Regions from separate parts of the Paenibacillus sp. JT22N12 genome, predicted to be linked through region 1. Evidence: riboswitches for the same ligand, from Rfam matches in the RefSeq annotation. Region 1 holds a riboswitch; each other region holds the start of a gene.
What was found. A riboswitch is a leader RNA that binds a small molecule or an ion and turns the genes downstream of it on or off. The one in region 1 is predicted to bind thiamine pyrophosphate.

Region 1 (2,201 bases):
TGCAGACAGCCCGCGCGGTTATGAGGTCTTTTGGGCAGGTGAGAAGTTTGTGCTGCATGCCCAAACGACCGACACGGTAACAACTACCCAAGCGGATACTGTTGAGGTGACGATGAACGGCTTCACGGCTCATCTGGATGCCGCGAACGCGCGGCGTACCAGCTGGAGCGGCAGTATGTGGGATGAAAGCTTCGAGAAGCTGGAGGATGGGCCGCTGACGTTTACGTTCACCTCTACTTACAACAACGGGACCGTGAAGACAGACTACGTAACTGTCACGGTTGCAGGCAATGTGCAGCAGACGGTTGGCATTCATCGAAGAAATTGAACATTATAAGTTGACTGCGTGTGCGTTCACGCGATATAGTCGTACTAGGAAATCCACTAGGGGCGCCCGCATGGGCTGAGATAAAGCGCTGATCGCTTTGGTCCCTTTGAACCTGATCTGGGTTATGCCAGCGTAGGAAAGTGGGCTTGTCTGTGCGATTATGGGCTGGATCTATGCTATTGTCTTTTCGCATAGACAGGATGCCTCACTTATTCGGACAATGAAGCATAGTCTTCATATGCCGGATGGAAATTGCCGCATTCAAACCGCTCCCATGCCGGAGCGGTTTTTTTAACTTTATAGAATTTATAAGCTTCACTCCTATAAATTTCTATACGGTCCAAGGGAAGAAATTTGCTCAGCCGCAAAGGACGGCAAAACGGATTCTTCCCGGTTCGCTCCAGCATGATAGTGTGTCAAGGAATGCTGTCGGTGAACGGGCTGAAGCCTGCTCATACCGGGAACTAATGGGACAGGGAACTGCCTGCCCTTGGCTCGTTCCAATTTTTCCGCACCGTCTATGCCGCTGTCCTTGCGAGCCTCCTAGGGGATTATCCAAATTACCTTGGGAGGTTTTTTGATATGACGATCATGGCTGGAGCATTGCCGGGCAGTCGCAAAGTGTATGTGCAAGGAAGCCGTTCGGATGTACGGGTGCCGATGCGGGAGATTGAACTGTCGCCAAGTATCAGTAGAAGCGGCGAGGTGCAGATGAACGAACCGGTTCGGGTATATGATTCCAGCGGTCCGTACACGGATTCCGCCTATCGGGCCGATGTGCGCAAGGGTCTGCCGGCTCTTCGCCGGTCATGGATTGAAGATCGGGGAGATGTGGAGCGCTATGAAGGGCGTGTGATTCAGCCGCTTGATAACGGTTTCCACTCGGAGAAAGCGGCAGGCAGCCAAGGAGCAGAACCGTACCCGGCTTTAAATCACACACCGCTAAGAGCTGTCCGCGGGTGCAATGTGACTCAATTATTTTATGCCCGCAGGGGAATCATTACGCCGGAGATGGCGTTTATTGCTGTTCGTGAAGGGGTAGCGGCAGAGCTTGTGCGAAGCGAGGTAGCGGCAGGAAGAGCTATTATACCGGCGAATATCAATCATCCGGAGAGCGAACCGATGATTATCGGGCGCCGCTTCCACGTCAAGATCAATGCCAACATCGGTAATTCAGCCGTTGCTTCGTCCATCGAGGAGGAAGTGGAGAAAATGACATGGGCTACCCGCTGGGGCGCCGATACGGTCATGGATCTCTCCACGGGCAGGAACATTCATACAACCCGCGAATGGATCGTGCGAAACTCGCCGGTTCCGGTCGGCACAGTGCCTATCTATCAGGCGCTGGAAAAGGTGAACGGAAAGGCGGAGGATCTGAGCTGGGAGGTGTACCGCGATACTCTGATCGAGCAGGCCGAGCAAGGGGTTGATTATTTTACCATTCATGCGGGTGTGCTGCTGCGTTATATTCCGCTTACAGCCAAGCGGGTAACGGGGATTGTTTCGCGGGGCGGGTCGATTATGGCGGCATGGTGCCTGGCGCATCAACGCGAGAATTTTCTGTATACGCACTTTGAAGAAATTTGCGAAATTATGAAACAATATGATGTTTCATTCTCTCTTGGTGACGGGCTGCGTCCCGGCTCCATTGCAGATGCCAATGACGAGGCTCAATTCGGGGAGCTGGATACTCTTGGCGAGCTGGCTCAAGCAGCATGGAAGCATGATGTGCAGGTGATGATCGAAGGCCCCGGCCATGTTCCGATGCATCTGATCCAGGAGAATATGGAGCGTCAATTGAAGGTATGCCGGGAGGCGCCATTCTATACACTGGGTCCGCTGACGACGGATATTGCTCCAGGCTACGACCATA
Region 2 (2,201 bases), on a different contig from region 1:
TAATCGGAAGTCAGGTCGTTTTTCAATTTCAGGAACGCCTGCCGGTCCTTCTCCAGCAAAACATCATCCGCATCAAGCCAGCAAATATAATCTTTGGTAGCATGGCTGAAGGAAAAATTGCGCGCGGCGGCAAAATCGTGAATCCATTCGAAGTCGTATATATGATTCGTATACCTGGATACGATTTCTTTCGTATGGTCCGACGATCCGGTATCGACGATAATAATTTCGTCCATCAAATCCGCAACCGAATCGAGACATCGTGCGATTACCTTCTCTTCATTACGCACGATCATGCATAAACTGACCGAAATCAATTCAATCCACCCTTTCCAGTGCGTAAATAGGTAAAAAATGAAGCTACACGGTCTAGGCCGTATAGCTTCTTTGAAGAATTAGACCGTGGATGAGGCAAGTCCCCAGAATACTTCGGGGCCGATCCGTGATACACCAACGGCGAGACTGTTTATAAATGCTGAGTAAGTCGTTTGTGCAGCAGCGGGTGCCAATAGGTCTTGTACGGTAAAGCTGCGTGTATTAGCGCCTGCAATACCGGCTGTGAAGATGGCGGAATAAATAATGGTATCTGTAATCAAGGTTCCGCGAACAACCTGGACAGCAACGGTCGAGCCTGGAGCAGTAGCGCTAAATCCGATTGTTCCTGTCAGATCCACAATCGGGTTCGCGACGCTGCGGGTTTGCAGACCAACAACACCGAACAATACCGGAGCTGCTGTAAGCGCAACGTTGATGGAGCCGGAAGCATTTGCATTCATCGAGCTGCGTTGATCAAGAAAAGTTCCCATGCTGATTTCCCCCTTTCCTCGTAGATCTTACATGCTATTCCAAGTTCTCCGTAATGGAGTAGGCCAAGAATGGCCTCTATTTGCGGATTTTATGAGACTCATAGGCAAACGATTGTAAAATCACCCCAGGTCCCCGTATATTTAACGGATCAAGCATCCTGTTATATGTCAACTTTCAGGTGGTATTTTGCACATTGTTTGCTATAATAGGAGGTGCGACATAACTGAATATGACATGGGGAGCTGGAGTAGGCCGGCTGAGAGGGGATACCGATACAATCCCGACCCTTTGACCTGATCTGGATAATGCCAGCGTAGGAATTGCATTGTAGCCAGCCCGTTTTCATGGTTTTAAGTGAAAGCAGGAGGGCGGATTTTACAAAGCCGTTTACAAGCGTCTTCCATCGGGAGGGCGCTTTTTCTTATGGACAAATCGGGGTTATGGGAAGATGTTGTCGCTTATCTTGAACGATATTGGGGAGGAGCAGCGAAGATCATGGCAGTAAATAAACGGTTCACAATGGCAAAATGGGGAATAGCGGTGCTTGTACTGCTGCTCACGCTTGCGGGCTGCGGAGCCAAAGAGAATAATACGGGTCAGGCAGACAACGCGGCGGGTACAAACAGCAGCGGTGCGGATGCGGACGGAGCCAGCCAGGAAACCGGCAACACGGATGCCGGACAGAGTGCTGCCTTAACGAAGGTGAAGGTCGTGCTGGACTGGACGCCGAATACGAATCATACAGGGCTTTATGTAGCCCGGGACAACGGTTTTTTCAAAAACCATGGACTTGATGTGGAAATCATCCAACCCGGCGAAGCCGGTGCCGACACGATGGTGGCCACGGGCGCGGCGGATTTCGGAGTAGGTTATCAGGAAGGGATTACACAAGCGCGGATTCAGGGTGTGCCGCTGGTTTCCATAGCCGCCGTCATTCAGCACAACACCTCGGGCTTCGCTTCGCCTGCGGACAAGAATATCAAGACGCCGACCGATTTTGAGGGTAAAACCTATGGCGGCTGGGGCTCTCCGGCCGAGGAGGCCGTCATCGATTCCTTGATGCAGGAGCAGAAGGCGGATGCGGGCAAAGTGAAAATCGTGAACATCGGCGATGCTGATTTCTTTACGGCTGTGAAGAAAAACATTGATTTTGCCTGGATCTATTATGCCTGGACCGGCGTGGAGGCCGAGCTTCGCGGGGATAAAATCAACATGATTTACTTGACCGATTACAGCGACAAGCTGGACTATTATACGCCTGTGCTGGAAACGAACGAGAAGATGATTGCCGAGCGCAGCGACATTGTAAAAGCATTCGTGGCCGGAGCATCCGAAGGATATATCTTTGCGATCGATCATCCAGAGGATGCGGCGGAAATCCTGATCAAGGCGGA
Region 3 (2,201 bases), on a different contig from region 1:
CAGCCTGCTCCATTAGCGGTCCGCTCCAGGTGCCGGAGGCAATGACGATGCGGCTGCCATACAAGGTTGTGTCCCGGGTGCGGACGCCGCATACAGAGCCCTGCTCCAGCACAAGCGATTGAACCTCCGCATATTCCCGTATATCCGCTCCCAGCGCCGCGGCTGCCTTGGCAAAAGCAAGGGAAAGCTCCGGGGCCAGCACATGCCCGTCCTCTTCAACAAGCATGGCGCCCAAAATATCCGGGGCAAGCGCCGGCTCGAGCTTGCGAACCTCACGACCGGTCAGCCAGCTTGCCTGTTGCCCCGCTTTGCGCTGAAATTCAATCGCATGCTGAAGCTCGTTCATCTGTTCGACGGTTGTGGCGATGCGAAGCAGCCCCTTGCGCTCCAGACCGATATCAATTCCGCTGAGCTCTCGAAGCTGGGCGGCAAGTGAGGGGAAGAGCGCGCGGCTGCGGAGGGCCAGCTCGAATAATGGCCCCGCTTCGTTGATTTCCGCCTGTGCGGCAAGCATGCCGGCAGCGGCATTGGAGGCCTGCCCGGCAAGCCGGTCACGCTCCAGCAGCACAACCTTCATGCCTCTTGCCGCCATATGGTAAGCGATCGAGCTTCCAATCACCCCTCCGCCCACAATGATCGCATCAAAAGTATTCGTCATCTGATTCGTCTCCTCGTCTGTTCAAAGCTTCGGCATACTGCAAGGCGGCCCGCAGAGGATCCGCCGCCTGCATAATGCCCGACAGCACCGCTACACCCGCTGCTCCTGCTGCCCGAACCTGCTGCACGCGCTCCGGATTAATTCCGCCAATGGCGATTACGGGTATATCTGCGCTCCGGACCATATGCGCCAGAGCGCCGATCCCTCTCGGCTCCTGCCCCGGCTTGGAAGCCGTTGCGAATATATGGCCATAAATCAGGAAATCCGCTCCCTGCTGCCCGGCCAGGACAGCCTCCTCTATTCCATGCACGGAGCAGCCCAGCCGAAGTCCGGGAAAAGCCATTCTGGCTTCTCTTACGCCCAAACTGCGGTAGGATAGCTGAGCGCCCTGCAGCCGGGCGGCCCAAGCTACATCGATACGGTCATTAATCATTATTTTCCCGGCCGGAACGCTTTCGGCCAGCAGAGATTGCACGCCCTGCCACAGCTCGAAAGCATTCCTCGCCGGTTCCCGCAGATGAAAGGAAGTCACATACGGATGAATCTTCCCGGCAGTCCTCGCATAGGCTTCCAGATCCTGCCGGCCATCCGAAATTATATGTAATTCCAGTGCCGTCAAACTATCACCGCCCTCCCAGACTACGGTATGGATAAAAACACAAAAAAGACCACCCTCCAGATAAGAAGGCGGCCCTGTTCAACTAGGCAATAGCATACTTATTCATATGCCGATAGACCAATCGTGAGACCACTTCCCTACGCTGGTATTACCCAGATCAGGTGCAAAGGGTTTGAATTCATCTTCAATCTCAGCCATTCGGCTCCCCTAGTGATACATCCTATGCAATTGGCTTTATACTATCACGAATGCTAGAAAAAGCAAATAAAAATCTGTTGGAAGGCTGCAAATATGCGGGTCCAACCTTATGTGGCCAGGAAGAAGCCGCATCTGAAAGGGTAAGCGTTGGGACATTATTTTCCTCTCAATACCCGCCGGCATACGGGCTTTTCGGCTCTGCTCCCTGATGGTCGAACTTCGCCATATAGGCCCCTCTCTTCTCGACTGTTTCTGCCGAGGAAGTCATCGCCTGCTTCAGATCCCCTTTATGCACGTCATTCACGATCCAGCGCTGCCCGAAACCGGCATGCACCACTTCATCGGCCCAGTCGAAGTCCTGGAAGGTCGTCATGAGCGGATCCCGGGCAATGTCGCGGCAAAATTCCCATTCCTCGCGCTTGCCAGGCGGGTATTTCATCGCCGCTTTCTCAATGGCAATCGTCAGATGCGTATAGGCCTCGTCCGGCTCGAACAGCTGCAGCGTCATGTCCAGCCAGCCCGTCCAGTTCGGCTTGTCGTATATATCATAGCCCTTGACGCGCAGCGCCGCTTCGCCGAACCAGGAATGTCTGACCTCGTCCCAGGCATGCCTGGCGGTATCAAGGTAGAACTCCCAGGGCTTGCCTTCGGATTGAAAGTGGACGCAGGCAACCGCTTCCGCCGGAGACATCTCGAAGAAGCGCGTAAACATCATCATTTCGAATC

Region 2: it holds a riboswitch for thiamine pyrophosphate, as region 1 does, so the genes downstream of both, AC0YOA_RS10920 (ABC transporter substrate-binding protein) here and thiC (phosphomethylpyrimidine synthase ThiC) in region 1, are expected to answer to the same signal.
Region 3: it holds a riboswitch for thiamine pyrophosphate, as region 1 does, so the genes downstream of both, AC0YOA_RS05320 (thiamine phosphate synthase) here and thiC (phosphomethylpyrimidine synthase ThiC) in region 1, are expected to answer to the same signal.

Annotation. Positions count from the first base shown of each region.
Region 1 covers NZ_JBWDNU010000017.1:113,689-115,889, forward strand. The annotation lists gene AC0YOA_RS34380 (glycoside hydrolase family 78 protein) at 1-328, shown strand, start outside; TPP riboswitch at 377-484, shown strand; gene thiC (phosphomethylpyrimidine synthase ThiC) at 911-2,201, shown strand, end outside.
Region 2 covers NZ_JBWDNU010000002.1:1,212,957-1,215,157, forward strand. The annotation lists gene AC0YOA_RS10910 (glycosyltransferase) at 1-317, opposite strand, end outside; gene AC0YOA_RS10915 (hypothetical protein) at 396-806, opposite strand; TPP riboswitch at 1,033-1,144, shown strand; gene AC0YOA_RS10920 (ABC transporter substrate-binding protein) at 1,327-2,201, shown strand, end outside.
Region 3 covers NZ_JBWDNU010000001.1:1,267,640-1,269,840, forward strand. The annotation lists gene thiO (glycine oxidase ThiO) at 1-658, opposite strand, end outside; gene AC0YOA_RS05320 (thiamine phosphate synthase) at 642-1,277, opposite strand; TPP riboswitch at 1,395-1,496, opposite strand; gene AC0YOA_RS05325 (hypothetical protein) at 1,642-2,201, opposite strand, start outside.